One region of the Cupriavidus sp. 10L45 genome, then DNA from elsewhere that is predicted to be linked to it. Evidence: predicted binding sites of a transcription regulator. Region 1 holds the regulator's gene; the other holds the start of a gene.
The links. The regulator NrdR, encoded in region 1, represses ribonucleotide reductase genes. The targets are predictions, from matches to a motif close to CACNANATNTNGTG.
Positions count from the first base shown of each region.

Region 2: the regulator NrdR is predicted to act here: its motif matches at 5,961-5,974, upstream of AC1DFU_RS18655 (ribonucleoside-diphosphate reductase subunit alpha).

Region 1 covers NZ_JBFTJC010000009.1:153,854-169,314, forward strand. The annotation lists gene glyA (serine hydroxymethyltransferase) at 63-1,310, shown strand; gene nrdR (transcriptional regulator NrdR) at 1,446-1,913, shown strand; gene AC1DFU_RS17530 (GspH/FimT family pseudopilin) at 2,151-2,750, shown strand; gene pilV (type IV pilus modification protein PilV) at 2,755-3,306, shown strand; gene AC1DFU_RS17540 (PilW family protein) at 3,303-4,142, shown strand; gene AC1DFU_RS17545 (pilus assembly PilX family protein) at 4,149-4,742, shown strand; gene AC1DFU_RS17550 (pilus assembly protein) at 4,789-9,510, shown strand; gene AC1DFU_RS17555 (type IV pilin protein) at 9,546-9,992, shown strand; gene AC1DFU_RS17560 (type II secretion system protein) at 10,165-10,569, shown strand; gene AC1DFU_RS17565 (PilW family protein) at 10,566-11,498, shown strand; gene AC1DFU_RS17570 (pilus assembly protein) at 11,492-12,064, shown strand; gene AC1DFU_RS17575 (pilus assembly protein) at 12,094-13,884, shown strand; gene AC1DFU_RS17580 (type IV pilin protein) at 13,881-14,357, shown strand; gene AC1DFU_RS17585 (GspH/FimT family pseudopilin) at 14,359-14,898, shown strand; gene ribD (bifunctional diaminohydroxyphosphoribosylaminopyrimidine deaminase/5-amino-6-(5-phosphoribosylamino)uracil reductase RibD) at 14,939-15,461, shown strand, end outside.
Region 2 covers NZ_JBFTJC010000010.1:65,075-80,535, reverse strand. The annotation lists gene AC1DFU_RS18670 (recombination-associated protein RdgC) at 1-252, shown strand, start outside; gene AC1DFU_RS18665 (MDR/zinc-dependent alcohol dehydrogenase-like family protein) at 306-1,280, opposite strand; gene AC1DFU_RS18660 (ribonucleotide-diphosphate reductase subunit beta) at 1,474-2,658, opposite strand; gene AC1DFU_RS18655 (ribonucleoside-diphosphate reductase subunit alpha) at 2,799-5,735, opposite strand; gene ampD (1,6-anhydro-N-acetylmuramyl-L-alanine amidase AmpD) at 6,255-6,851, opposite strand; gene AC1DFU_RS18645 (sigma-54-dependent transcriptional regulator) at 6,844-8,487, opposite strand; gene AC1DFU_RS18640 (sensor histidine kinase) at 8,520-10,556, opposite strand; gene AC1DFU_RS18635 (PP0621 family protein) at 10,553-10,843, opposite strand; gene AC1DFU_RS18630 (cytochrome C assembly family protein) at 10,874-11,827, opposite strand; gene ffh (signal recognition particle protein) at 11,943-13,346, shown strand; gene AC1DFU_RS18620 (hypoxanthine-guanine phosphoribosyltransferase) at 13,385-13,927, shown strand; gene AC1DFU_RS18615 (2OG-Fe(II) oxygenase) at 13,972-14,889, opposite strand; gene AC1DFU_RS18610 (lytic transglycosylase domain-containing protein) at 14,886-15,461, opposite strand, start outside.

The DNA of each region.
Region 1 (15,461 bases):
CCGATTGCCTGTTCGTACCCGAAAAGTGCATCGGCATCCCTTTTTTACAGACGAGTCACGCCATGTTTGAACGCAGCCGTTTCACCATCGAGCAGATCGACCCCGAAGTCTTCGCCGCGATCCAGAAGGAAAACCAGCGCCAGGAAGACCATATCGAGCTGATCGCGTCCGAGAACTACACCTCGCCGGCCGTGATGGCCGCCCAGGGCTCGCAGCTGACCAACAAGTACGCCGAGGGCTATCCCGGCAAGCGCTACTACGGTGGCTGCGAGTACGTGGATGTGGTGGAGCAGCTGGCCATCGACCGCGTGAAGCAGCTCTTCGGCGCTGAAGCCGCCAACGTGCAGCCGAACTCGGGCTCGCAGGCCAACCAGGGCGTGTTCTTCGCCATGCTCAAGCCGGGCGACACCATCATGGGCATGAGCCTGGCCGAAGGCGGTCACCTGACCCACGGCATGGCCCTGAACATGAGCGGCAAGTGGTTCAACGTGGTCAGCTACGGCCTGAACGCCCAGGAAGACATCGACTACGACGCGCTGGAGAAGCTGGCCCACGAGAAGAAGCCGAAGATGATCATCGCCGGCGCCTCGGCCTTCGCCCTGCGCATCGACTTCGAGCGGATCGCCAAGGTGGCCAAGGATGTTGGCGCCTACTTCATGGTGGACATGGCCCACTACGCCGGCCTGATCGCCGCCGGCGTGTACCCGAACCCGGTGCCGCACGCTGACTTCGTGACCACGACCACCCACAAGAGCCTGCGCGGCCCGCGTGGTGGCGTGATCCTGATGAAGGCCGAGCACGAGAAGGCCATCAACTCGGCCATCTTCCCGGGGATCCAGGGCGGCCCGCTGATGCACGTGATCGCTGGCAAGGCCGTCGCCTTCAAGGAAGCGCTGACGCCGGAGTTCAAGGCCTACCAGCAACAGGTGGTGAAGAACGCCGCCGTGCTGGCCGAGACCCTGATCGCGCGCGGCCTGCGCATCGTGTCCGGCAAGACCGAGAGCCACGTGATGCTGGTGGACCTGCGCGCCAAGCAGATCACCGGCAAGGAAGCCGAGAAGATCCTCGGCGACGCCCATATCACGGTGAACAAGAACGCCATCCCGAACGATCCGGAAAAGCCGTTCGTGACCTCGGGCGTGCGCCTGGGCTCGCCGGCCATGACCACGCGCGGCTTCAAGGAAGACGAAGCCCGCCAGGTGGGCAACCTGATCGCCGACGTGCTGGACAACCCGCACGACGAAGCCAATATCGCCAAGGTGCGCGAGCAGGTGTCCGCCCTGACCCGCCGCTTCCCGGTCTACGGCTGATATCCGGCCCACAACCGGCATCGCGCCTATCTATATAGTGCGCGTGACGAACGGCGCTGCCCCGGCAGCGCCGTTTTACCTTTTGCACACCGCGAGCGATAATGCGGCCCGGCATATATCTTCAGGTGGTCCGGCATGAAATGCCCCTTCTGCGGTCATTCCAACACCCAGGTGCTTGACAGTCGCGTCTCCGAGGACGGCGACACGGTGCGCCGCCGCCGGCGTTGCGAAGCCTGCGACCGCCGCTTCACCACCTACGAGCGCATCGAGCTCTTCTTCCCCGCCATCGTCAAGAAGAACGGCTCCCGCGTGGACTACACGCGCGGCAAGCTCAAGGACTCCATGCGGCTGGCCCTGCGCAAGCGGCCGGTGTCCGCCGAGGCCATCGACCAGGCCATTACCCGGATCGAAGAAAAACTGCTGGCGCTGGGCGAGAAAGAGATCGCCAGCAGCCAGGTGGGCGAACTGGTTATGCGCGAATTGCGCAAACTCGACAAAATTGCCTATATCCGCTTTGCTTCCGTTTATCGCAGTTTTGAAGATGTGTCGGAATTTCGCGACGTACTCGACGAGTTTTCCCCGCCTACCCCACGAAAGGGGTAGCTACTTCGTAAAAAAAGCTGTCTAATCTGCACTGACCTCCTTCGGGTAAGGAGGCCGGATGGCGAGCGCGTGCACGGCGTAAACGGGGCCCAACAGAGGCTCCGGCGCAGCAAAACTCCAACGCGCCGCCCGTAGAAAAGCAAAAGAACAGTTCGATTTTTTGGACGGGAGTCACAAATGGGTCAGTCTTTCTGCCTTTGGGCAGTGGGCTCGCTGACGCCTGCTCGGCCTGCGTCCATGCCCGCTGGCATGGGGTCGCCGCAGCATGCCAGACAGCCGCGCAGCCGCGCCCGCATCGGGCATCTCCACCGCTCTCAGACGCGCTTAATCGGCGGTTTCACGCTGATCGAGTTGCTGACTGCCGTGACGATCCTCGGCATCCTCGCGGCGGCGGCCATCCCCAACTTCCGTTCCTTCCTGCATAACAGCCGCATCGCGACGGAATCGTCGAAGTTCTTCACCGAGATCGAAGCGGCCCGCAGCGAAGCGGCACGGCGCAACAGCACCGTCACGATCTGTCCCGTGGGCACTGGCAACGCCTGCTCCGACGACTGGAACCAGCGGCGCGTGATCTTCGCCGATCTCAACGGCGACGGCGTGGTCGATCCTACGGACGACGTGCTGCGTTACAGCGACGAACCGACCCCGACCCTGACCCTGGAAGCCAGCAACCTGGGCGCCACACCCGATTTGGTGCGGTTCCGGTCCTCGGGCGCCTCCACTTCCCCGACGGCCACCTGGCGGTTCTGTGAACGCAACTCCGAACTGCCCGGCCAGACCGTCAGCATGACCGGCAGCGGCCGCCCCCAAACCCAGCAGCAGACGCCCTGCATCTGACGCCATGTCGCCCTCCCCACAGAACGGCCTACCGAGACGTGCCCGCCCGGTTCGACTGCGCACGCCCACGCGCGCGCGCCATGACGGGTTCACGCTGATTGAGTCACTGATCACGATCGTCGTGCTCGCCATCGGCGTATTGGCGCTGGCCATGCTGCAGCTCCGCACGCTGGTCGATGCCCGCACGGCGTCCATGCGCAACATCGCCACCACCATGGCCTACAACATGGCGGACCAGATGCGCAGCAATGAGGTCGCCATGACGGCCGGCGCGTTCGACAAGCCGAATGGCGTACCGAACGCCGATTGCTACGCGGCCAAGGGGTGCACGCCGGCGGCCATGGCCGGGGCCAGCTTCGCGGCCTGGCTGGACGATCTGAAGGAAGCGCTGCCCGCCGCCAGCGGCATGATCTGCATCGACGCTTCCCCCAATGACGGCGACGCCGCGGACCCGCAGTGCCAGAACGTCAACGGTGCGCCCTACGTCATCAAGATCTGGTGGCGCGAGGACGGCCAGGACACCCCCCAACGATTCGTGACCGCCTTCGTGCCATGACTACGTCCATCCGCAAACCGAGGCGCCGCGCGCAGGGTTTCACCCTGGTCGAACTCATGGTCGGCATGGTGATCAGCATGCTGCTGGTCATCGTGGTGATCTCACTCTACCTGGCGCAGCAGCGCTCCTACAACACGCAGGGCGACCTCGCCGAAGTGCAGGAGAACTCGCGCGCCATCGCGCAGTTGCTGCAACGGCAGGGCCGCCAGGCCGGTTATTCCGACTTCACGTTCCTGGACAACAGCTTCGGTGTCAACGAGACGCTCGAAGCCACCAACGATACCGGCGTCAATGCCAGCGACACACTGACCGTGCGCTACTTCGGCTCGTCGCCGCCGGGGGCCGACCCAGCGGCGGTGCCAGGCACGCCCACGGCCCCGACGCCGGACGGCACCATGATCGACTGCGCCGGCAACGATGTGAACGGCAACATCCTGATGACCGAGGTGTTTTCGATCATCAACGACGCGGCCGGCGTGCCCTGGCTCCAGTGCACGGTCAACGGGGCCGCCACGCCGCTGTTCCCCAACGTCGAGGCGTTCCAGATCCTGCTGGGCGAGGATACCGACGGCGACCAGACGGTCAACCGCTTCGTCCGCCCCGGCGCGGCGAACATGGCCAATGTGCGCGCCCTGCGTGTCTCGCTGGTGCTGCGCGGCAAGAGCACCACGAACGCCGCGCCGACCTCGCTGGTCCTGAACCACTTCGGCAAGGCGTATGCCCAGAACGACGCCGCCCCGGCCGGCGATGCCGGCAGCGTCATGAACATGGCCAACGACGGCCGCCTGCGCAAGCACGCCACGTTCTTCATCGCCCTCCGCAACCGCCTGAACTGACACGACATGACGCGAATCCTTCCCCGTCCGCGCGCCCGCCTGCATCGACGCCAGGGGCAGCGCGGCATCTCGCTGGTGCTGGTGCTGCTGTTCCTGATCATCCTCACGCTGGTTGGGCTGGCGGCGAGCATGTCGAGCCTGTCGTCCGAGCGCATGGCGCGCAACACGCGCGACCAGAACATCGCGCTCCAGGCTGCCGAGGCAGCGCTGCGCGATGCCCGCAACGACATCCGCAACATCCGCTTCATCTCCGGCGTCACCGGCGCGGCGCTGACCTGCGACGTCGCCGGCTTCAAGGGCTTCTGCCTGCCCGCCGTGACGGGCAAGCCGGCATGGGACCTGTACCTCGAGGATCCCGCCCGGTCCGTGGAACTCGGCGAAGTGACGCTGCTGACTGCCGACCAGAAGCTGCCGACCGTGGCCGCCGCCGGCTCCAACGGCGTCTCGAGGCAGCCACGCTACCTGATCGAATCGATCCCCGACATCAACGAAGGCAGCCTCGAGGCCGGCAACATCAAGTACGTCTTCCGCGTCAGCGCCATCGGCTACGGGGCCAACCCGAGCACGAAGGTGATGATCCAGGAAGTCGTGCGTTTCTGATACTTCCCGAACCGTGTCGCGCAACCCTCCAACCGCTGGGCGCACCATGAAACCGTTCCTTCTGCACCGACCCGCGAGCCGCCTGCAAGCCGTACTGCTTGCAGCATCGTTCCTGCTCGCCGTGGCCTCCGCCTCGGCGGCACAGCTCAACCTGTCCACCAAGCCCCTCTATGCAGGCGGCGGCGTTTCGCCGATGGTAATGATCGATCTCTCCAAAGATCATTCGCTTCACCAGAAGGCGTACAACGACTACTCCGACCTGGACGGCGACGGCATCCTGGACTCGACGTATAGCTCGCGCATCACCTACGCGGGCTACTTCGACTCCGCCAAGTGCTACAACTACGACAGCAGCAGCATCCAGGGCTTCGTGCCCGCCGCGATGGCTGACAGCGCAAAATACTGCGACGGCACCAAGTGGAGCGGCAACTTCCTGAACTGGGTGTCGATGAGCCGCATCGACGAAGTGCGCAAGATCCTCTACGGCGGCACACGCGCCGTAGACACGGCTACGACCACCGTGCTGGAACGCGCGTTCCTGCCGATGGACGCCCACGCCTGGGCCAAGTACTACGGCGGCACCGACCTGCGCAAACTGGTGCCGGTAGACCTGGAACTGCCTTCCGAGGTGGAGACCCAGACGTCGTCCACCCAGATCACGCTGCGCGCCGACGTGGTGACGCTGACGGTGAGCGACAACTCCAAGATGCAGATCGGCGACCAGATTCGGCTGGTTCCGCGCGGCAGCGCTCCGGCCGGCACATCGCTGACCGGCTGGATCAGCAGCATTGGCAATAGCAACGCCATCACGATGGCAATCTACGCGGACAGCGTGTCCAAGCCGGCCGGCGCAAGCAACAGCTATTCGTCGTGGACCGTGTCCAATCTCACGCGCGGCGGCCTGACCATCTGCAATGTCACCCCGAAAGACAGCAGCAATCTCAACTCACAGGCCAACACGCAGGCCCCGCAATTGCGCGTAGTCAAAGGTAACTATGCCACCTGGGGCGCCAGCGAGAAATGGCAGTGCAACTGGTACAGCGAGGCCAGCAACACCCAAAGCAGCTTTTTGCCTCAGACCAACGGCAAGACTGTCTCCGGCTCCTCGAACGGCAACCGCGCCGCAACATCGGGCATCAACGCGTCGGCCGAGAACCCGTCGCAGTCGGTTCGGGGCACCGGCACGGGGCAGGCGAAGGGCACGTTCAACGCACGCGTGCAGGCCTGCGTAACGGGGATGATTGGTGGCGAATCGTGCAAACAGTACGGCAATGCGTACAAGCCGTACGGGTTGCTGCAGAAGTATGGCGAAACCGGCCAGATGCTGTTCGGGCTGATGACGGGCACCTACGACAAGAACATCTCAGGTGGTGTGCTGCGCCAGAACGTGACGAACTTCTCGACCGAGATCAACCCTGACTCTGGCATCTTTACCTACCGCGCTGCCACCCCGGTCAAGGGCATTGTCTGGAACATCGACAAGCTGCGCCCATACGGCTACAGCTATAGCGATGGGGGTTACACCAGCGCAGACAGCTGCAACTATCAGCAAACCGCCATTCAACCGAGCGGCGGCCAGAACGCCCAGAACAAGCCGGCCAACGAGGGGAATTGCTCCACATGGGGCAATCCGATCTCGGAAATTTATGTCGAGACGCTCCGCTACTTCGCCGGCAAAACTGCGACGACCGATTTCGCGCCGAAGAGCAACGGCAAGGACGCGGCGCTGCAACTGACCACGGCTACGTGGGCCAACCCGATGAACCTGCCGGCGTCGAACCCCAAGCGGGCGCCCTATTGCTCACCGCTCAATGCGCTGGTGTTCAACTCGAGCGTTTCCTCCTACGACAACGACCAATTGGGCGGCCTGAGCGATCTGGCCGGATCGCCGACAATCAGCGACTGGACCAACAAGGTTGGCACCGGGGAAGGCATCGACAACGGCAACTGGTTCGCGGGCGGGGTCAGCGGCGGCATCATCGACAATGTGTGCTCGGCCAAGAAGGTCGGCTCGCTCAGCAACGTGCTCGGGATCTGCCCGGAAGGACCGTCCCAGAAGGGCACGTTCCAGATCGCGGGCGCGGCGCTGTTCGCGCACATGAACCGCATCCGGACGGACCTCGACGTCACTTCCGCCGATGAAACCACTCGCAACGCCGCGCTGAAGGTCTCCACCTACGCCGTGCAGCTGGCGACCAATACGCCCAAGATCAACGTGAACGTCAACGGCAAGACCGTGACGATCATGCCGTCCTACCAGCTGCACCCGACCAACGTTGACCCGAGCACCGGCACGCTGGTTGACTTCAAGGTGATCTCGCAGGACGGCAGCAGCGGCCGCTTCTACGTGAGCTGGGAAGATTCGGTGGCCGGTGGCGACTACGACCAGGACGTCTGGGGTATCTTGAGCTACTCCGTCACCGGCGGCAACATCACGGTGTCGACGAAGGTGGTGTCCGGCTCCTCGAGCAACGGGCAGGGCTTCGGCTACGTAGTGTCCGGCACCGACAAGGACGGCCCGCACTTCCACTCCGGCATCTACGGCTTCAACTACACCGACCCGACCGGCGTCAAAGGCTGCAGCAACTGCAATCTGGGCGATGCGGAAACGAGCGTCACCTACAGCGTAACCGGCAACGCGGGCTCGCAGTTCCTCGACCCGCTCCAGTACGCCGCCAAGTGGGGCGGCTTCAAGGACAGCGACGGCGACAAGACCCCTAACAAACAGACCGAATGGGACGTCCGCCTGTCCAATGGCGACGGCGGCTCGGATGGCCTGCCCGATAACTACTTCTACGCCACCAACCCGGGCGCGCTGAGCGCGGCGCTGGAACGTGCCTTCATCTCGATCCTGGCCACCTCGTCGTCCTCTTCCGTCGCGGCAAGCTCGTCGCGGCTGGACGTCAACACACGGTCCTACCAGGCGCGCTTCAACGGCTCCGACTGGTCAGGCCAGTTGTTCAACTTTGCCTTGAATGCCAAGGGCGAGGCCGTCCTCCCGGCCATCTGGGACGCCGGCCAGACGCTCCGCGGCATCGCACCCACCAACCGCGCGATCCTCACGTACAACAGTGTGGATCCCGATGGCGCGGGCATTCCGTTCCGCTACGACAGCCTGCCCCCCGACTTCCAGACCATCATGAATACGGGCGGCGCGGACGGCACAAAGCGCGTCAACTGGCTGCGCGGAGACAAGAGCAATGAGGGCGATGCCTCGGGCAAGTTCCGCGCCCGCCCCACCACCATCCTGGGCGACATCGTGAACTCCAGCCCGCAGTACGTGGGCCCGCCCAACGCCGGCTACGCGGGTAACGACTACGCCGAGTTCGTGCTGAGCAAGCGGTCCCGCAAGCCAGTACTCTACGTGGGCGCGAACGACGGCATGATGCACGCGTTCTCCGCCAAGGATGAAGACGGCGGCAAGGAGCTGTTCGCCTACGTGCCGTCCCTGGTGTACAGCAAGCTGCCCACCCTGACGAACCTCGACTACGTCCACACCTACACGGTCGACGGGACACCCGCCGTCAAGGATGCGAAGGTCAACAGCAACTGGCGCACCGTGCTGGTCAGCGGCCTCGGCCTCGGCGGCCGTGGGGTGTTCGCGCTCGACGTCACCGATCCGGAGTCGGTCAGCGAGAACACCGCAGGCAGCACCGTGCTGTGGGAGTTCCCGAGCTCGGCCGACGCCGATCTCGGCCACGTGGTGGGCCAGCCGAAAATCGTCAAGATGTCGAATGGCAAGTGGGTGGCGATCTTCGGAAACGGCTACAACAGCACGGCGGGCCGTGGCTCCATCTTCATCGTCTACCTGGACCGCGTGCGGGGCTCGAAGCGCTGGACGCCCGGCACGGACTATCTCAAGCTGACGCTCGACGATGCCACCGCGACGGCGTCCAACGGGATTGCCTCGGTGCTCCCGGCGGACGTCAACGGCGACGGTACCGTGGACTTCCTCTACGCTGGCGACCTGCTCGGCAACCTCTGGAAGTTCGACGTCTCGGACAAGACCGATTCGAAGTGGCAGTCCACGCGCAAGCTGATGTTCACCGCCAAGGACAGTGCCGGCAACCGCCAACCGATCACCGGCCAGCCGGACGTGGCGCGCAACCCGACCGGCGGCTACATGGTGGTGTTCGGCACGGGCCGGTACGTCGACAACAGCGACCCTTCGAACTTCTCGACCCAGTCGCTGTACGGCATCTGGGACCAGAACATTACCGCGCAGGGCACGATCACGCGCAGCATGCTGCAGGAACAGAAGACGCTGTCGGCTGGGGTTTCCAACGGCCTCACCTACCGGATCTCGACCGACACAAAGGTGCAACTGACGCCTGGAGGGGTCCAGGGCTGGTACATGGACCTTCTGGTTGGCCCAACCTACGCCCAACTCGGCGAGCGGGTGGTCACGGACGCCCTGATCCGTGGCAAACGTGTCGTGCTGGTCACGATGACGCCGTCCACCGAGGTCTGCGACAGCGGCGGCTCGAGCTTCATCTACGAAGTCGGCACGTTCAGCGGCGCGCGTCTCAGTGAATCGCCGGTGGACCTGAACGGCGACGGCAAGATCGACCAGAACGATACGGTCAACGGTGTGGTGGTGAGCGGCGTCGGCTCGACGGTGGGTATCACGCCGAAGCCGCCTATCATCGACTGCGGCCCGGGCAAGGAGTGCAAGCTGATGTCCGGCTCGAGCGGCGGCACGCAGACCATCACGGAAAGCGCCGACAAGCCGAGCGGTCGCCTGTCGTGGCGCGAGATCCTGCACTGATGGCGGTGCAACATGAAACAAGACGGAGAACGGCAATGACCCGGACAGGACTGCGGCAGCGCATGCAAGGCTTCACGCTGATCGAACTGATGATCACGGTCATGGTGCTCGGCATCCTGGCCGCCATTGCCTACCCGCAGTACGGGCAGTACGTGACCAAGGCGCGCCGCACCGAAGCCAAGGCCGCCCTGGCACGCGTGCAGGGTGCCCAGGAGCGGTATTTCACGGTGAACAACAAGTATTCGTCGGACCCGGCCCAACTCAAGGTACTGGCTTGCGCCGCCCAGACTACGGGGTCCGGGGATACCTGCGATCAAGGCAGCCATGTGATCACCATCGCCGTGACCGGCGGCGCCGATGCCACCGGCTACACCCTCACGGCCGCGCCAAAGCTGGCCGACGCGCTGTGCGGAACCCTCGGCATCGACAACCTCAATACCAAGACCAAGACGGGCACGGCAAGCCTGGCGGAGTGCTGGTAGCCGTTTCCCCGGCCCGCGCATGACCCGTGCGCGGGCCAAACCGGGTCTCCGGCTTGGCTCTGTTCCGAGTCGACCTCGGACACAAACTTCCACAAAACCTCCACATCCGGACACGTTTTAGGGCCTCGCCCGAGGCTATCGTGGACATCCGTTCTGTTCGAACCGATGCGCCATGTCCCTTGCTCCACCCTCCCCTTCCGGCCGCCGCCCTCAGCGGCGCTCCAGCGGCTACATCCTCCTCGAATCACTGATCTGCCTTGCCGTCATCGGCATCGGCGCCATGCCGCTGGCCGTGCTCGGCCCCTTGTGGCTCCGGCTGGCGGGTGAGCAGGAGAGTCTGGCGCAGACCACGCAGTGGGCGTCGGAGTTCGCCGAAACGGCCGGTGCCGGTTCGATGGTGCCGCCCGGCGGGCGCCACGCGCAGCTGTGTGGCGCGCTCGGCGTCGGGGCCGGCGCTCGGCCGCTCTGCGCGCCCGGTGCGCGCATTGTGCTGGCCGGGCCGGTCCGCATTACGGCGGACGCCTCGCCCGGCATGACGGCACCTCCCGCCCACGTGGCGCTATGGGTAGCGCCATGACGCGTCGCCCTCGCCAGCGTGGGTTCACGCTCACCGGGATGATGGTGGGGATGGTGCTCGGGCTGCTGGCATCCGTACTGGCCATCACCACGTTCCAAGTCGTCCGGCAGGCATACGCCAACGTCGCGGACAGCGTGATGATGGCGGAGCGCGGCCATCGGGCGCTGGGCATCGTCGCTCAACTGGTGCGTCAGGCGGGCTGGATTCCCGGTCGGGCCTCGCTCACCCCAGGGCATCCGGCGCCAACCGCGCCGCTCGAGGGCCACGACGACTGCGGCCAGCCCGCCGTCGATCTATCTGCCCCGTGCGGCACCCGAGGCCGGCATCAGAGCGATGCCCTGCGCCTGCGCTTCTCCGGCAGCAGCAGCGGCGATGCGACCACGCGGCCCGACGGCACCATGACCGACTGTGGCGGGCATGCGCTGGCGGCAACCGCCCAACCGGTCGATGGCGTGCCCACCTCGCATCACGCCGCGATGAACCTGCTGTACATCGGCCTCGGCAGTGATGGCGTGCCGCAGTTGCTGTGCCGCTATCCGCGCCGGCAGGGGCGCCAGATGCAAGCCGTCACTTACACCTCGGGGACGCTCGTCCGTGGCGTGGAGGCCATGCAGCTGCGCTATGGCGTCGACCGGGACGGCGACGGGGAGGCGGACACCTATCTCCGCGCCCGCGACATCCGGGCGCAGGGCGATGCCGGCTGGCATCGCGTGCGCACGGTGCAGATCGCACTGGTGATCCGGGGCGACCGCGCTACCGGGCAGACGACCCGGCCGGAGCCGCTGACCCTGCTGCCCGCGCTGACCCATGGCGACGCCGACGAGGACTTGTCGTTCCCCCCTGCGACCCGGCATGCGGTCCGCCGGCGCGTCTTCACCACCACCTTCCGCCTGCGCAACCCTTCGCCCTGCCTGGAGACCCTATGCTGACCCGCCGCACGCAGGATGGCATCGCCGTTCTCGCTTTCGTCACGACGATGCTGGTGCTCACGGCCAGCGTCTGCGCCGCAGCGATGCACTTCCTCCACGCCGGCCGTCAACTGGCAGGGCTGCAACTGGACCGCGAGATCGCGTTCCGCGCGGCGGAGGCGGCCTTGCTCGATGCGGAGGCGGATCTGCTTGCGGCTGCCGCGTCGCCGCATGCTCGGCTGGCGTCGTGGCCGGACCCGGGCCATTGCGGCGTGGAGGCCCAGCGCGCCATCTGTCGAACGGGCACCGGCCAGCCGGCCTGGTGGCCATGGATCGAGGGCAGCCCACCCGAGAGCGTCCCGGCGCTATCGATTGGTGCGTTCACCGGGGCGCGCCTGCCCGATCTGCCCGAAGGCGTGGCCGGGGCGACGCATCCGCCCCGCTACCTCATCGAAGTCCTCGACCACCACCAGACCCTCCAGACACTGGCCGGCACGGCGCAGTGGCCGCGCTTCCGCATTACCGCGCTCGGCCTTGGCCGCGATCCGTCCGTGCGCGTGCTGCTCCAGACGGAGTTCCAGCCATGATCCGCCTTGTCATGGGGTGCATCGGGATCGTGCTAGGGCTTAGCGGCTGCCCCGGCGCCGTTGCCAGCGAGGCCGGCCGTTTGCCGATGGGCTACCGTGTGGCGCCTGCCGGCTACCCCTGGACCGGGCGCCTCCATGCCATCGGCTTCCGCACCACCGCCGATGCCAACCGGCGTGGGGTACTGCACCTCTGGGAAGCGGGAGAAAGGCTCGACCAGCGCGACACGGACACGCGTCGCCTCTATCTGGGCGGGACGCGGCTGACGCCCTTGCGGTGGCCCGCCATCGATGCGGAGGCCAAGCAACATCTCAACATCGATCCCACAACCGGCCAGCCCGACACCCACGGCGCGGACCGGCTCTCGTGGCTTCGTGGCAACCGCCCCAACCCGCTCATGCGCCCACGCGACACCCGGCTTGCCAGCGCCGCCGGCGCGCGCGTGCACGTGGTGGCGCCACCGGCGTGGCAGCCCATGCAACCGGGCCACACCGCCTTCCGCAACGCACATGCACTGCGGCCAACCACCGTCTGGCTGGGCACGCGCGATGGCATCCTGCACAGCTTCGACGCGATGACGGGCCGGGAACGCGCCGGCTACCTACCGCGCGCCGCACTGGCCGAAGCCGCCGCCCTAACCGCCGTGGGCACGCGGGTGCCGGCCCCGCCGTGCCCAAGGCCCCATAGCGTGGATGCTGACCCAAACGGCCGCTGGCGCACCCTTCTCCTTTGCGCCACACCCGCTACGGCGCGCACGCCCGGCACCGCATTCGTCCTCGACGTATCCACTCCGGACGCCGACACACCCATCCAACTGATCTGGGAAGTGACGGGAAGCGACGCCTTGCCGCTGACCGGCAGTGGCCCGCTACGCGCCGCCATGCTCAGGGTCGACAACGAGCGGCGCTGGTTCGCCGTCGGCATCCTCGCGCCGGGCACGCCGGCGGGTGCACGGGCGGCCTTGGCGCTGCTTCCGCTGGACCGGCCGGCAGGCGCCTGGGCGACCACCGGCCGTGTTCCGCGACTGCCGCTACCTGAACAAGGCTGCGACAGCAAGACGGCCACCACGCAACTCCTCGCCGTCACGGTGCGGAGCGATGCCAGTGGCGCCGCCCGCGCCGCCTACGCCATCGACGATGTAGGCCGCCTCTGGCGGTTCCCCCTCGACGCCCTTGGCGCCGATACGCCACCCGCAACATGCCTGCATCGCCAGACCGCCAGCAGACGTGGCAGTGTCGAACCACCCGTGATCACGTACACCGGTGCTACCCCGCTTATTGTCTACGGCACCGGCAACGCCGTGTCCGCCATTCCGGACCACACCGAAAAGCCAGCCAACCCACGCCAGATCCGCGCAATCCCGAGCGGTAACGGCGTGGTGCTGCGTGCCGTCCCCTCGTCGGACCCACCCGGCACGACAGGATGGACGCTCGCGCTACCCCATCCGGGCGAACAGATCGAGACACTGGACGCCGCCAGCCCTGCCCATCTCGCCTTCACCACGCTGGCACCCGATGGCCGTGCACGGAGCTACCTGATCGACGCCGCTACCGGGGAGTCGGTCACCGTCCTGCAGGCCGATGGCAAACCCGGCGCCGCCATCACAGGGTTGCCGTTCGATCCGGCCTTCGGTGGTCCGTTCGTCAGCCTCTCCCCGGTCATCGAAGGTGCCGCTCCGGCGCCCGGCATCTCCCGGCGCGATGTCCATTCCCTTGCCCTGTGGCAGGTCGATGGCGACGGCGCCTACCTGCAACAACACGCCTACCTGACACGCCGGCGCGGTCGGCTGGGCTGGCGCGAACTGATCCGGACACCGCTATGAGCATCGCCATGACGCACCGACCCTGCCTGCCGCACACCCAAAGCAGCGGCTTCAGCCTCGTCGAGTTGATGATCACCCTGATGATCGTCGTGATCCTCGCCGCCATGGCGCTACCGGCATGGCGGCAGCATTTCCACCGGGCGTGGCGCATGCAGGCACGTGCCGAAGCGGTCACCGCGATGCTGGCGCTCGAGCGGCATGCCCTCAGCGCGTCGACGTTTGCGAGCGCCCTAGACGCAACCGCCCCGGCCGGCCATTGGCCCCACCCCGTGCCCGCGCCGCCCGCCCCGGTCCGGCACTGGCTGACGGCCACCAGTTGCGCCGGACTTGACCTGTCCCGCTGCGTCGAAGTCCGCGCCACGCCCACTTTTGTCGATACGCGCTGCGGCACTCTCGTGCTGCGGAGCACGGGCGAGTGGCTTTCCCTGCTCACCGCGGCGAATCCGCCCGCTCGAACCCCCGAAGGATGCTGAAATGCAACAGGCTGCAATCGCGCATGTCCGCCGGTGCAGCGGCATGACGCTGACCGAACTCCTGATCTCGCTGGCCGTTGCCGCCATCCTCGCGGCCATCGCCCTGCCCGCCCTGCGCCACATGCTGGCCGAGCACACCGTGACCTACGCCGCAGACCGGCTGGCGGCATCGCTGGCCATGGCACGCACTACGGCGGCCAACCGGCGCGTCGAAATCCGGCTCGGGCCCTTGCCGGGCGCCACCACGCTCGATGGCGGATGGCAGCTCGCACCGGTGGCACCCCAGGCGACCACCGGGCCGCCCATCGCCGTGACGGCGCTGGATGCCGCCTGCCTGCGCGTGACCCTGCGCGGCACCGATGGCGCCAAGGGACCGCCTGCGCTCCGCTTGACACCTGTGGGATACTCTCGATCGGAACGCGGCGGTTTCTACGCGGCCACGTTCCATGTGCGATGCCGCGGTGCGCAGCGGCAGGTCAGGCTCGGCGCCCAGGGGCGCATCCGGATCTGCGGCGCCGGCCCCGATGCCGACTGCGACTGATCGCCCTGCTTTCTCACCTAACGGCACAGACTGCCTCGCCATGTTTTCCGACTCCGACCATACCGCCATGGAACTGGCCCTCGCGCTCGCCGCGCGGGGCATGTTCACCACCACGCCCAACCCGCGCGTTGGCTGCGTGCTGATGAAGCATGGCGAGATCATCGGGCAGGGCTATACCCAGCCGGCCGGTCAGGACCATGCCGAGATCCAGGCGATGAAGGACGCCCTCTCGCGCGGCCACGATCCCGCCGGCTCCACCGCCTATGTCACGCTGGAGCCGTGCAGCCACTTCGGCCGCACGCCGCCGTGCGCAGAGGCGCTGGTGCGTGCGGGCATCGCCCGCGTGGTGGCCGCCATGGAAGACCCCAACCCGGCGGTGTCCGGGCGCGGCCTGCAACGGCTGCGCGATGCCGGCATCGACGTACGCTGCGGCCTGCTGGAAAAAGAAGCGCGCGATCTCAACATCGGCTTCGTCTCGCGCATGACGCGCGGCCTGCCGTGGGTGCGCGTGAAAGTGGCCGCTTCCCTCGATGGCGGCACCGCGCTGCATGACGGCACCAGCC
Region 2 (15,461 bases), on a different contig from region 1:
ATGACCTGGAACGACCGCGTGTCCTTCGTGCTGACCGAGAACCTGGCGGTCAAGCGCGTGGCGCCGCTGGACGTGATCAAGGAACAGGCCGACGGCACGCTGCATGACGAAGCCGAGCGCTTCGACGCCGATTTCGCGCTGATGGCGGGCGAACTGGCCGGCCTGCTGCGCGACCTGACCGACGCGCTCGGCGGCGAGCGCAAGGCCGACGGCAGCGCCGCCAGCCAGCCCGAGGTCCGCAAGGCTGCCTGACGGCCCGGAAGGACCGGAAGGCCCCCGCCCGCCCCGGGCGGCGGCGCTGGCCCTCATGCCTCGCGCTCGTCCAGCGTGAGCACGATGCGCCGGTCCTGCCGCCCCGCCCGCTCCCATGCCTCGGCCACCTCGGCCATCGGCAGGGTCTCCACGTCGAGGCGCAGGTCGCCATCCAGCGCGTACATGAGGATGTCCTCCACGTACGCCTGCACATAGTCCAGCGGCGGGTAGCTGGACGGCCCGTAGCCCATCAGCCGGAGCCGCGACTCGCGCAGCGACTGGGCGGGCAGCACGATGTCGCCCCCGGGCCGCTCGGCCACCGAGACCAGCCGCACGCCGCGGTCGTCGGGAGACGGCACGACGTGGTCCGAGCGGGCCAGCGCGGCCGCCAGCAACTCCACCGGCTCCCCCCAGATGTAGTCCAGGATCACGTCGATCCCCTCCTCCGCATAGGCCGAGAACGTGTGTTCGAGCGCGTTGCGTGACAGGCGCAGGTCGATCATCGCATCCACCTCCAGGGTGGCCAGCGCCTCCTGGCGGTGCCCGGCGGCGATGACCCGCCTGGCGCCGAGCAGCCGCGCCGCCTGAACCGCCATGCGCCCGGCCGCCGTGGTGGCGCCAAGCACCATCACCGTCTCGCCGGGCTCCAGTTCGGCGCGGTGCGCCAGCGGCAGCCACGCCATCAGCGCCGGCCGCACCAGCGCCGCCGCGAACTCGCCCGGCAAGCCGTCCGGCAGCGGCACGACCCAGTCCGCCGGCGCGAACTCGGCCATCGCGCCGAACGGCCGCCGCGTGGCGCTGAAATAGACGCGCTCGCCGCCGGCCGTATGACCGACGCCATCCACCCCGCACACCACCGGCAGCGTGAGCGGGCTGCTGGCGTGCATCCCGGCGGCGGCCTGCCGGTCGATCGCATGGATGGCGGCGGCGCTCACCCCCACCAGCCGCTCGCAGTGCGTGGTGTCGGGGTCGGGGAAGGACTCGAAGCGCGGAATATCGCCCAGGTGGTGCAGAACCACGGCTTGCATCGGAAAACTCCTAGTTGGAACGTCCATCGGACAGGGAAAGCGAACCTCTCTGTCGACGATGGTAGGGAGCATTCCGGCCCGGGTATGTGAGCCGATTCTGAAAAATGCGGCGGGTGGCCACAAAACAAAACAGGCGACGCTCAATCGCGTCGCCTGCCTGTTTGTCTCGCCGGGATGTCAGCGCACCATCACTTCAATCCCAGGACAGCGCCCCGCCGGTCTGGTACTCGATCACGCGCGTCTCGAAGAAGTTGCGCTCCTTCTTCAGGTCGATCATCTCGCTCATCCACGGGAACGGGTTTTCCTCGTTCGGGAACAGCTGCTCCAGGCCGATCTGCTGGCAGCGGCGGTTGCAGATGAAGCGCAGGTAGGACTTGAACATCGGCGCGTTCAGGCCCAGCACGCCACGCGGCATGGTGTCTTCGGCGTACTTGTATTCCAGGTCCACGGCCTGCTTGAACAGCTCCGCGATCTCGGCCTTGAAGTCGGCCGTCCACAGGTGCGGGTTCTCGAGCTTGATCTGGTTGATCAGGTCGATGCCGAAATTGCAGTGCAGTGACTCGTCGCGCAGGATGTACTGGTACTGCTCGGCGGCACCGGTCATCTTGTTCTGGCGGCCCATCGCCAGGATCTGCGTGAAGCCCACGTAGAAGAACAGGCCTTCCATGATGCAGGCGAACACGATCAGGCTCTTGAGCAGCTTCTGGTCGTTCTCGGGCGTGCCGGTCTTGAACGACGGATCGGTCAGCGTGTCGATGAACGGGATCAGGAACTCGTCCTTGTCGCGGATCGACTTCACCTCGTGGTACGCGTTGAAGATCTCGGCCTCGTTCAGGCCCAGCGACTCCACGATGTACTGGTAGGCGTGCGTGTGGATGGCCTCCTCGAAGGCCTGGCGCAGCAGGTACTGGCGGCATTCCGGCGCCGTGATCTGGCGGTAGGTGCCCAGCACGATGTTGTTCGCGGCCAGCGAGTCGGCCGTGACGAAGAAGCCCAGGTTGCGCTTGATGACGCGGCGCTCGTCCTCGGTCAGACCATTGGGGTCCTTCCACAGGGCGATGTCGCGCGACATGTTGATTTCCTGCGGCATCCAGTGGTTGGCGCAGCCGGCCAGGTACTTCTCCCACGCCCACTTGTACTTGAACGGCACGAGCTGGTTCACGTCGGTGGAGCCGTTGATCACGCGCTTGTCGGCGGCGTTCACGCGGCGCTCGCTCTGCACGGCGGCGGCGTTCGGGTTGTTGCCCAGGATGCCCGGCTGCGTGGCGGCCGGCGGCAGTGCGCCCTGCTCGTCAGCGGCGGCCAGGGTGGCAGGTTGCAGCGCGGGCTGCGAGGCAGCCTGCGGCTTGGCTTGAACGTCGTCGTCCCAGCTCAGCATGTTATTTCTCCGTTATTCGTCGATGGCTGGCGGTGGCCAGCACTGGCGCCCGCGTCATGGGGGCGCCGGCCCTCTCCCCCGGCCCCTCTCCCGCAAGCGGGCGAGGGGTGCAAACCGTTGGGGGGCTTGTTACGTCTTGCTTACTGGCAGGCTTCGCACTCGTCGAAGCCGGCGTCGCCCGGGCGCATGGTGCAGACCGCGCCTTCGGCTTCCGGCATGGCCGGGGCCGAGGCGGCGGCGGCTTCCAGCGCCGACACGCCACCGTCGCTGCCCGACGACACCGCGTTCAGCGAGCCGCGCGACACCGTGGACTTCTCCACGTGCGTGGCCGCCATCGTGCGCAGGTAGTACGTGGTCTTCAGGCCACGCAGCCAGGCTTGCTTGTAGGTATCGTCCAGCTTCTTGCCCGACGCGCCAGCCATGTAGATGTTCAGCGACTGGGCCTGGTCGATCCACTTCTGGCGGCGGCTCGCGGCCTCCACCAGCCAGCTCGGCTCCACCTCGAAGGCCGTGGCATAGATGTCGCGCAGGTCTTGCGGAATGCGGTCGATGCGGGCCAGCGAACCATCGAAGTACTTCAGGTCCGCCACCATCACTTCGTCCCACAGGCCGCGTGCCTTGAGGTCGCGCACCAGGTAGTCGTTGACCACCGTGAACTCGCCCGAGAGGTTCGACTTCACGTACAGGTTCTGGAAGGTCGGCTCGATGCAGGCCGACACGCCGATGATGTTCGAAATGGTCGCGGTCGGGGCGATCGCGATGCAGTTCGAGTTACGCATGCCGTGCTGCTTGATGCTGGCGCGCAGGCTGTCCCAGTCCATCGACGAGGACATGTCCACTTCCAGGTAGCCGCCGCGCTCGTCGGCCAGCAGCTTGAGCGAGTCCTGCGGCAGGATGCCACGGTCCCACAGCGAACCCTCGTAGGTGCTGTAGCGGCCACGTTCCTGCGCCAGCTCGTTCGATGCCTCGTAGGCGTAGTAGCAGACCGCTTCCATCGACGTATCGGCGAACTTCACGGCGGCGTCGCTGGAGTACGGCGTGCGCAGCACGTGCAGGCAGTCCTGGAAGCCCATGATGCCCATGCCCACCGGGCGGTGGCGCAGGTTCGAATTGCGCGCCTTGTCCACCGCGTAGTAGTTGATGTCGATCACGTTGTCGAGCATGCGCATCGCGGTGCGGATGGTCTTCTGGAGCTTGGCGTGGTCGAGCACGTGGGTGCCGTCGGCCTCCTGCTTCAGGTGGGCCACCAGGTTCACCGAACCCAGGTTGCACACGGCGATTTCGCTCTCGTTCGTGTTCAGCGTGATTTCCGTGCACAGGTTGGAGCTGTGCACCACGCCCACGTGCTGCTGCGGGCTACGGATGTTGCACGGATCCTTGAACGTGATCCACGGATGGCCGGTCTCGAACAGCATGCCCAGCATCTTGCGCCAGAGCTGGATGGCCGGCACCTTCTTGAACAGCTTCAGTTCGCCGCTGGCAGCCTTGGCTTCATAGGCGACGTAGGCCTGCTCGAACGCCTTGCCGACCTTGTCATGCAGGTCCGGGCAGGTGGCGGGCGAGAACAGCGTCCATTCGGCGTTTTCCATCACGCGCTTCATGAACAGGTCCGGAATCCAGTTGGCCGTGTTCATGTCGTGGGTGCGGCGGCGGTCGTCGCCGGTGTTCTTGCGCAGCTCGAGGAATTCCTCGATGTCCAGGTGCCACGTCTCCAGGTAGGCGCAGACGGCGCCCTTGCGCTTGCCGCCCTGGTTCACGGCCACGGCCGTGTCGTTCACCACCTTCAGGAACGGCACCACGCCCTGGCTCTTGCCGTTGGTGCCCTTGATGTGGGAGCCCAGCGCGCGCACGTTGGTCCAGTCGTTGCCCAGGCCGCCGGCGAACTTCGACAGCAGCGCGTTTTCCTTGAGGGCTTCGTAGATGCCTTCCAGGTCGTCCGACACCGTGGTCAGGTAGCACGACGAGAGCTGCGAGCGGCGCGTGCCCGAGTTGAACAGCGTGGGCGTGGACGACATGAAGTCGAACGACGACAGCAGCTGGTAGAACTCGATGGCGCGGGCTTCGCGGTCGCGCTCTTCCAGCGCCAGGCCCATGGCCACGCGCATGAAGAAGGCCTGCGGCATTTCGATGCGCTGCTCTTCCACGTGCAGGAAGTAGCGGTCGTACAGCGTCTGCAGGCCGAGGTAGTTGAACTGGAAGTCGCGCGAGGCGTCCAGCGCCGCGCCCAGGCGGGCCAGGTCATACGTGGCCAGCTTTTCGTCCAGCAGTTCGGCCTGAATGCCGCGGGCGATGAACTTCGGGAAGTACTCGGCGTAGCGCGAGCCCATCTCGGCCTGCGTCACTTCGCCGCCGAGGATTTCCTTGCGGATCGTGTGCAGCAGGATACGGGCGGTGACCTGGCTGTAGTCCGGGTCCTTCTCGATCAGGGTACGCGCGGCCAGGATGGCGGAGTCGTACACCTGGCTCAGCGGCACGCCGTCGTACAGGTTCTTGAGCGTTTCCTTGAGGATCGGCTCGGCGCTCACGCCGTTGCCCAGGCCGCTGCAGGCGGTGTCGATCAGCTCGTGCAGCGCGGCCAGATCCAGCACGCGGCTCACGCCGTTGTCGTTCACGTTGAAGGCCACGCCCTGTTGCACACGCGCCACGGTCTGCGCATTGGCCTGCGCGCGCTCCTGGGTGCGCTTCTCGCGATACAGCACGTAGGCACGGGCCACTTCATGCTCGCCCGAGCGCATCAGCGCCAGTTCCACGTGGTCCTGCACGTCCTCGATATGGAAGGTGCCGCCGTTCGGCCGGCTGCGCAGCAGCGCGCGCACCACGTTCTGGGTGACCTGTTCCACGATCTCGCGCACGCGCGCGGAGGCAGCGCCCTGGCCGCCGTTCACGGCCAGGAAGGCCTTGGTCACGGCGACGGCAATCTTGTTTGGCTCGAACGCCACCACGGCCCCATTGCGGCGGATGAGCTTGTAGTCCTGATAGTTGGCGCCGGCAGCGGCGGGGGTCTGCTGCGACGTTCCGGCGGCGCCGACAACGCCAGCCGATCCCGTGTTTTGTTGTTCGTTCTGGGCCGTTTGCATGAGGTAACTCCTGTTTTAACCCTTGTAATGAAGTGACAAAGTCCCTAGCAAAATGCGCTTCAGAAGACACTCGACACCGGCCTTGCCGGGGCGAGAACCAAACTGCACAGGCGTTCATTCTGCTAGGGACTCTTGCGATACCGCCGGCCGCGTCACTACTGTGGCGCCGGCGTCGCAATCCATTGCGGCGCAGGCTTCACACCTCGGCCGGTTCCCCGGTAGTACCACTAGATATAGTGGTCACTGCGAAAAACTGGGCTAAGTATAGTGAAACGAATCGGAAAGACCAGTCTTGACAAGTCAGATGCCGGTCTGGGGACGGGGTGTGCGGCGGCGCCACATTCCTGCAAGCCGCGCTACGCCAAGGGATGGCGGCGGCCCGTGCGCCACCGCACAAATTTTCTAAAATTTTTTAATCGTGGCGAGTCGCCGATAGGCGGCCCAAGTGTGGGGATTTCACATCGCTGTCACGCGGGCGAATGCCTGAATATGAGGCATCGTGCACAAGGGGGCGGCGGGTCAGGATCCACCCCGTCGATAAGGCAGCAGCGCTGGCGTCACATCGGCCAGTCTGGCGAATCGGTCCCAGTCGAAGTGCGGGCCGGGGTCGGTTTTGCGGCCGGGGGCGATGTCGCTGTGGCCGGCGATGCCGGTGATCGGGTAGGTCGTGCGCAGGGCGGCGACGATGCGGGCGGCGGTGTCGTATTGGCCCAGGGTGAAGGGCTGGTCGTCGGCGCCTTCGATCTCGATGCCGATGGAGAAGTCGTTGCAGCGCTGGCGGCCGCAATAGGCTGACTGGCCCGCATGCCAGGCACGTTGCGTACACGCCACAAACTGCACCAACTCGCCCTCGCGGGTGATCAGGAAGTGGGCGGAGACGCGGACGTCGCGGATCGTTTCGAAGAACGGGTGGCGGGCGGTGTCGAGCCGGTTCTGGAAGAACGCCTCGATGTCGCCCGTGCCGAACTGGCCCGGCGGCAGGCTGATGTTGTGCAGCACCACCACGTCGACGGGCATGCCCTCGGGGCGGGTGTCGAAGTTGGGCGATGGCACGCGGCGCGCGGCCGGCACCCAGCCGTCGGCGTCTGGCAGCCAGTCTGCGGCCACGTCAGCCATCGCGGCCCTCGCCTTCCGCCATCGATTCGCTGTCGTCGCGCCCTTCCCGGCCATCGCGCCCTTCGCGTTCGTCGCGGATCTCGAGTTGCTGGATGCGGTAGCGCAGCTGGCGGAAATTCAAACCCAGCAGCGGCGCGGCCGTGGTGCGATTAAAGCCGGTCTGGCGCAGCGCGCGCAGGATCAATTCGCGCTCGAGGGCCTCGAGCCGGGCCGGCAGGTCGATGGGGAACGTGACGTCGCGCAACGCATCGACCATCGGATCGATGGATGGCTGGGGCGGCGGCGGCGCCTCGGCCACGGCACCCCCCGCCTCCGGCGCCGTCAGGCTGGCCGCCGACCAGGCCGGGCTGCCCCAGGTCTCATAACCGGTCGGCGCGGTCTCCGGCACCGGCACGGGCGCGCCTTGCAGCAGGCTGGCGCGATCCACGCCGGCTTCGAGCGGCCCGAGGTCCGCCACCGCGATCTCGTCCGATTCGGCGAAGGCGTAAGCGCGTTCCAGCAGGTTTTCGAGTTCCCGCACGTTGCCGGGGAAGCGGTACGCCGCCAGCCGCGCCAGCGCCGGGCCGGACAGCCGGCGCGGGCGCGCATCGCCGTAGCGCACGGCCAGGTGTTCGAGGATGACCTGCGCCAGCACCGGAATGTCCTCGCCCCGCTCGCGCAGCGTCGGCATGCGCAGCTCCAGCACGTTCAGGCGGTAGTACAAGTCCTGGCGGAACGATCCGGCGGCGACCATCGCAGCCAGATCCTTGTGGCTCGCGCACATCACGCGCACGTCCACGGTGTCTTCCCGACTGGCGCCGATCTTGCGCACGCGCCGCTCCTGCAACGCGCGCAGCAGCTTTACCTGCATGGTCAGCGGCAGGTCCGCCACCTCGTCCAGCAGCAGCGTGCCGCCGTGCGCGGCGTGGAAGAAGCCGCCGCGCTCGGCGTCGGCGCCCGTGAACGCGCCCTTCACGTAGCCGAAGAATTCCGACTCCATCAGCGTCTCGGGAATCGCCCCGCAGTTCACGGCCACGAACGGGTGCGCGGCGCGCGCGCTCACGGCGTGGATGGCGCGCGCCGCGCGCTCCTTGCCGCTGCCCGATTCGCCACTGATCACCACCGGCGCCATGCTGCGCGCCAGCCGCGACAGCGAGCGGCGCACGTCCTGCATGGCCGGGGACAGCCCCGGCAGCAGGCCGGCGGCGCGGTCGGCGGCTTCAGCGGCCTCGGCAGCCTCGGCGCTGCGCGCGCCGCCCTCCGCCGCGCCGCGCTGCTGGCGACCCAGCGCGTTCAGGATCAGGGTGCGTAGCTGGTCGAGCGACACCGGCTTGGCGATGTAGTCGAACGCCCCGGCCTTGAGGGCATCGACGGCATTGTCGGCGCTGCCGTAGGCGGTGATCACGGCCACCGGCGTGCGCTCGGGCGAGGCCGACAGTTGCCGCACGATGTCGATGCCCAGCCCGTCGCCGAGCCGCATATCGGTCAGCACCAGGCTGTAGCGGCGCTCCGCCAGTCGCAGCCGCGCCTCGGCCAGCGAGCCGGCCATCACCACGTCGTGCCCCATGCGGCGCAGCGAGATGTCCAGCAGCTCGCGCAGGTCGGCCTCATCGTCGATGACGAGAATCGGATCGGGAACGGGCGGTCTGGCGGACATGGCGTGGGGGTTGGGTTGCGGGGGGCGGCGGATCAGGCCTGGGCGGCCGTTACAACGTCGGGCGTCTCGATCCGCATCGTCAGCACGAACGCCTTGGCCGGCAGTGTATCGCGAGCGCCGGGCCCGAGCAGCCCTGTGCGATCCAGCAACGGTTCCAGCGCGATGGTGCCGTAGCGCACCTGGGCGTCATTGGCGCCGCACAGCTCGCGCGCCATGAACAGGCCCAGCCCGGTGCCCTGGGCGTTGCTGGTGAAGAACGGCTCGAACAGGCTGCGCTGCTGCTCGCGCGTGACCTCGGCGCCATCGTTCCAGACGATCAGTTCGGCATGGTGCTGATCCAGCGCATGGGCCAGCAGACGGATGGCGCCCGGCAGCCGGCTGCAATAGCGCCAGGCGTTATCGAGCAGGTTGCCGAGCACCTGCTGCAGTTGCGCGGCATCGAAGATCACCGGGCGTTGCAGGTCCACGGCGAGGCGGATGGCATTGGCGTTGATATCGGCGCGCGGGCCGCCGCGCGAGCGCATCTCCAGCCGCCAGCGTTCCACGATCTCGGGCAGCGCCTGGCCCAGCTCCACCGCGCTGTGGCCGGTGCGGGGGCGGCGCGAGAGTTGCAGCACATCGGACACCACCTGATCGAGCCGGCGCACGTTGTCGCTGATGATGCGCAGCAGCCGGGCGTCGATATTGCCCTCGCCCGCCCCGGAATCGGCCAGCAGCTCGTTGGCCTGGCTGATGGCCGCGAGCGGGTTGCGGATCTGGTGCGCCACGCTGGCCACCAGTCGGCCCATGCCGGCAAGTTTCTCCTGCTGCACCTGCTCGGCAATCCGTTCCCAGCTTTCGATGTGGACCAGCACCGTGTCGCGCATCTCGCTGCGCAGCAGCGTCTCGTCCTCGGGGCTCCAGGCCATGGCCTCGTTCTGGGCGATGGCCAGACGCAGCCGGGCCGCGCCTTCGGGCGACATGTCGTTCCAGCCGACGGTATCGAGCGCGCTCGGCGCGGTCAGCGCCCCGCCCAGCGTGGAGCGCAGCCCGGCCAGCCCCGGCAGCACGAAGCGCAGCCGCAGGCGGGTATGCAGCATCGGCCCACCCAGCGCCGACGGGCGCGATGGCAGCGGCAGTAGCTGCAGGATGCGCGGCACATCGTCATTGGTCTGGATCCAGTCGCGCAGCATTTCCATCAGCGGCTGCAGGCGCGGGATGCGGCGCAGGTCGAACAGCACCTTGTCGCGCTCGCCGGCGCGCACCTGCCCTTCCCGGATCCGCTCGTGCGGCTGCACGCCCAGCAGCACCACGGCCGCGGGGTTGGCGGCCACCACCACGCCGTTGGCGCGCACCAGCATCACGCCGTCCTGCATGTCGTTGACCATGAGCCGGTTCACCAGTTGCTGCAGGCGCAGTTCCTGCTCGCGCGCCAGCGCAATCTGCTCCTGGGCGATCTGCCGGTTGGCGAGCATGTACATCACCAGCGCGGCGATCATGAACACCAGGCCGAACAGGCCGGAACCGAGCAGGTTGGCATCGGCCTGGCGCACCAGCAGCGTCTGCACGAAGGGCTGGCCCATTACCACCAGCGCCGACACCGCCGCCGTGAACAGCGCGAACATCAGGCTGGTCAACGCCCCGGCCTCGAGCGCCGGCAGCAGGAAGATCATGGCGAGACCTTCGGCGTGGCTGCCCAGCCGGCCCACCACCGCGAAGATCCCGGCCAGCAGCGCCAGGTCGACCATCACCTGTACGCGCACGCGCACATGGAAATGGCGGCGCCACAGCGTGCCCACCAGCGTGACCATGGCGATGCAGAGGTAGGGGAGCACCACCGGCAGCGCGGCGGCCATGCGCGGATTGGCGGCGAGGGTGGCCGCGGCACCGGCGGCCACGCCAGGATCCGGCGCGGCGCGTTCCAGCGGCAGCCACACGTAGCCCACCAGCAGCAGCGCCACGGCCGCGCGGGTCCAGCAGAAATAGCGCAGCAGGCGCCAGTGGAATTCAGGCGGCTCGGGTTGGCGCCACAGCTCGACCAGCACGCGCCAGCCGTTGAGGCGGGACCAGGCCGAGCGGCGCGAGGTCATGGGCGCGCGTCGGTGTCGCCATGGCCGGACATCTCCGAGCCATCGGGCAGATGACTGCGCCGGCAGTAGTGCAGGCCGTTCCAGCCGATGGCCTCGCCACGCGGCAGGTGCACGCCGCACTGGGCGCACTGGACCATCGGCTCGGACGATGCCGCGCCTTCGGTCTTGCGCTGCGCCGGGCCAGGGCGGGCGGTCGGCTGCTCGTGCGCGTCGCGGGCGGCCGCGCGCTGGCGCAGCCACCAGATGATCGCCAGCACAACTGCCAGCAGGAGGAAGATTCTTGCCATGGGGGCGATGACGATCAGGAGATCACTAGATCAGGAGAGGCGGTGCAGCACCACTTCGATCACGAAGCGGCTGCCCACGTAGGCCAGCAGCAGGATGCCGAACGAGGCGATGACCCAGCGCAGGGCGGTGCGCCCGCGCCAGCCCCGGAAATGCCGGCCGACCAGGATGCCGCCGAACATCGCCCAGGACAGGATCGCGAACACGGTCTTGTGGTCCACGCGGAAGGCCCGGGCGAACAGCTGCTCGGAGAACAGGAAGCCGGACAGGATGGTCAGCGTCAGCAGCACGAAGCCCGCCGCGATCAGCCGGAACAGCAGCTTTTCCAGCGTCAGCAGCGGCGGCAGCAGGTCCAGCCAGCGGCCCAGCCATTGCCCGGACGATGCTTCGGCGCTGGTCGGCCGGTTGAAGCCATGGAGCCGGCGCTCGGCCAGCAGCATCAGGAAGGCGTGGAACGCCGCCAGCGTGAACAGCCCATAGGCCACGTTGGCGATGACGAAATGGAGCTTGAACAGCGGCCGCGCGGCGTAGCCGAGGATCTGCGCGCCCGGGAAGGCCAGCGGCATCAGGCCGGCCAGCATCGCCACCGGAAAGACGATCAGGCCGAGCCCGGCCAGCGAGAAGAAGAAGCTTTCGATCCAGTAGATGCCCACGCCCAGCCACAGCATGGCGGAGAGCGCGAAGGCGAAGCCGAACATCATGCGGTCTGCCGGGAAGATGGTTTCGTGCAGCAGCATGCCGTGGCTGACCAGCGCGCCGAGCACCACGGCGTGCCACCATGCGGGCTGGCCGTCCGCGCGGCCATCGCCGGGCGGCGCCATCAACACGGCCGTGGCGGCGCCAGGGCGCCCGCCGGGGCCCGGATGGCCCGGATGACCGACAGCACCCCCGCCAGCGGCCGCCAGCCGGGGGTTGCGCGTTGCCCAGCCGTGAAAGGCCAGGCCGCAATAGAGAAGTGCCGTCAAGGCATACAGTACAATGGCCATTTGCGCAGTTTACCCTAGGGCCTGTCCCTCGTGCCCTTGTCCGTGATGCCTCACGACAACGCCACGCGCGCGCCCCATCCACGCCGAATCACGAGCCGAACCTCTCCCCACTGCCATGCTGGATAACCTCACACAACGCCTGGCGCGGGTCGTCAAGACCATGCGCGGCGAGGCCCGACTGACCGAGGCCAACACCGCCGAGATGCTGCGCGAAGTGCGCCTTGCCATGCTCGAAGCCGACGTGGCGCTGCCCGTGGTGCGCGAGTTCGTCGCCCGCGTCAAGGAAAAGGCGCTCGGCGAGGAAGTCGTCAGCAGCCTCACCCCGGGCCAGGCCCTCGTCGGCGTGGTCCAGCGCGAGCTGACCGCGGTCATCGGCGGCGACGAAGCCGTCGACCCCAAGCCGGGCGAGCAGAAATCGGGCGAACTGAACCTGAACGTCCAGCCGCCAGCGATCATCCTGATGGCCGGCCTGCAGGGCGCGGGCAAGACCACCACCTCCGGCAAGCTCGCCAAGTGGCTTAAGGAGAACAAGAAGAAGAAGGTGCTGACGGTGTCGTGCGACGTGTATCGCCCCGCCGCCATCGCCCAGCTGCGCACGGTGTCCGAGCAGGTTGGCGCCGACTTCTTCCCGTCCGAGCCGGACCAGAAGCCCGTGGACATCGCCCGCGCGGCGCTGGACTGGGCCCGCAAGCACTACCACGACGTGCTGATCGTCGATACGGCCGGCCGGCTCGGTATCGACGAGGCGATGATGGCGGAAATCGCCGCGCTGCACGCCGAGCTGAAACCGGTGGAAACGCTGTTCGTGGTCGACGCCATGCTCGGCCAGGATGCCGTGAACACCGCCAAGGCGTTCAACGACGCGCTGCCGCTGACCGGCGTGGTCCTGACCAAGCTCGATGGCGACGCACGCGGCGGTGCCGCGTTGTCTGTACGTCACATTACGGGCCGTCCGATCAAGTTCGTGGGGGTGGGCGAGAAGCTCGACGGCCTGGAGCCGTTCTACCCCGACCGCATGGCCCAGCGCATTCTGGGCATGGGCGACATCCTCGCACTGGTGGAGGAAGCCCAGCGCGGCGTGGACATGGACGCCGCCGAGAAGCTCGCCAAGAAGATCAAGAAGACCGGCGGGTTCGATCTCGAGGACTTCAAGGCGCAGATCGGCCAGATGAAGAAGATGGGCGGCATCGGCAGCCTGGTGGACAAGCTGCCGGCCCAGTTCGCCCAGCAGGCGCAGGGCGCCAATATGGATCAGGCCGAGAAGTCGGTGCGCCGCATGGAGGGCATCATCAACAGCATGACCGCCGCCGAGCGCGCCAAGCCGGAGCTGATCAAGGCCAGCCGCAAGCGCCGCATCGCGGCCGGCGCCGGCGTGCCGGTGCAGGAAGTGAACCGCCTGCTGAACCAGTTCGAGCAGATGCAGGGCATGATGAAGAAGCTCAAGGGCGGCGGCATGATGAAGATGATGCGCCAGATGGGCGGGATGAAGGGCGGCATGAAGGGCCTGTTCAACCGCTAAGCATCGCCCAGACCCACAGATATAAGGACAGAGACATGATGATGACCGCAGACCAGGCCCGCGAACTCTGGGCCAGCTCCGAGGAAATCGTTAGCGCCGCGGAAGTGCAGGATTCGCTGGACCGCATGGCCGATGACATCACCGCGCGCATGGGCGATGCCTTCCCGCTCGTGCTGTCGGTGATGGGCGGCGCGGTGGTCTTCACCGGCATGCTGCTGCCGAAGCTGCAGTTTCCGCTGGAATTCGACTACATCCACCTGTCGCGCTACAACAACAAGACGGTGGGCGGCGAGATGCAATGGCGCGTGGCGCCGCGCGAGTCGGTCAAGGACCGGGTGGTGCTGGTGTTGGACGACATCCTCGACGAAGGCGAGACCATGGCGGCCATCCGCGAGCGCATTCTCGACATGGGCGCCAAGGAATTCCACGCCGCCGTGCTGTGCGAGAAGACCCTGCTCAAGGCCAAGCCGATGCACCCGGACTTCTGCGGCTTCAAGGTGCCAGACCGCTACGTCTTCGGCTGCGGCATGGATGTGAAGGGCTACTGGCGCAACCTCGGCGCCATCCGCGCGCTGGTCTGACTCCCGGACTGGCCTGATTTACGGCGCGCGGCCGTCCGTCGGACTCAGCTTCCGACCCGGTACGGCCGCTCGCGCAGCCACTTGGTGGCAATCCACTTCTCCCCTGACACCACCGGCATGCCGCCGTGCAGCGTGCGGTCGTCCAGCGTGCCGTCCGGCAGCTTGTAGCTGAAAAACACAGCATTGCCCTTGACCGGGGCCACATCCAGCCCGATTCGCGGGAAGGTGGTGGCGCCGCCGGCCGGCGTGCTGTTCAGGTAGATCACCAGCGTGGCCACGCGCTGGCCGCCCACGGCCATCTGGCGCGCCTCGCCCGGATTCTTCGGATTGAAATAGTCGTAGTGCGGCTGGTATTCGGCGCCAGGCTTGTAGTTGAGCACCTGGAAGCCCTCGCCGTGCTCCATCGGCACGCCGGTCACGGCGGCGATGCGTGCCTCCAGCACTTCGAGCAGCGGGTGCTCGCCGACCTGGAACATCGCGCCGGTGCTGGTACGGGCCTCGTGGACGTTCTCGTCACCCGTGGCGGGATTGACGACGGACGAGCGCTGCATGCGGTCACGCGAGAGCGCCACCAGGGCGTCGCACTCGGCCTCGCTGAACAGGCCCTGGAGCAGCATCACGCGCGGCGCCTCGATGCGGAACAGCACCGGGATGTCCCGGCCCGCGTCGCGGATGGCGTTGCCGGCGGGGTCCGGGCCCACCATGTCGGACTTCGGCCGTACCCGGGCGGCGGGCGCCTTGGTGGCGTCGGTGGTGGCCGGGTGCGGCTGGCCCAGCGCATCGGCCACCATGGCCCGGGCGAAGGTCGCGTCGTAGCCGGCGCGCTGCATCGACAGCACCAGCGCATCGGCGTTGAATCCCTGCTTGATATGGCGGGCCAGCCAGCGCTCCAGTTCCGGCGAGGAGGCGTGGTAGCCCTGCCCGGCGGCCCCGGCAGCGTCGGTGCGGGAGTCGAATGTCATGACGGATTGGCCAGTCGCTGCGGCGAAAACGGGTTGCGCGCGGGGGACTCCGGCGGCAGGCGGCGCGAGGTGGCCGGCGGCGGCACGGCGGCTGCGCCCGGGTCGCCGGCGATCGTCACCGTCGATTCCGAATACTGCCAGCGCTTCCACGCGCCCAGCACGGCGTTCGGGTACTCCGGCCGGCCCCGGCTGCCGTTGTAGCGGCCGAGCGCCAGGAACAGGTCGCCGTTCTCGCGGTCCAGGTAGTGGCGCAGGATGGTGCAGCCGTAGCGCAGGTTGCTCTGGAGGTGGAACAGCTTGCGCACGTCGCTGTCGCCGATGGTACGCACCCAGAACGGCATGACCTGCATCAGCCCACGTGCATCGGCCGAGCTGATCGCATATTTCCGGAAGCCGCTTTCCACCTGGACCAGCCCGAGCACCAGCGACGGCTCCAGCCCGGCCCGCTTGGCCTCGTAGTAGACCGTCTCGATCAGTTCCACGCGGATCTGCGGCTCGGGAATCCGGGATTCGAGCCGGCGCGACATCTCGCCCAGCCATTTCAGGTAGCCGAGCCGCTCGCCGCCCGAGGC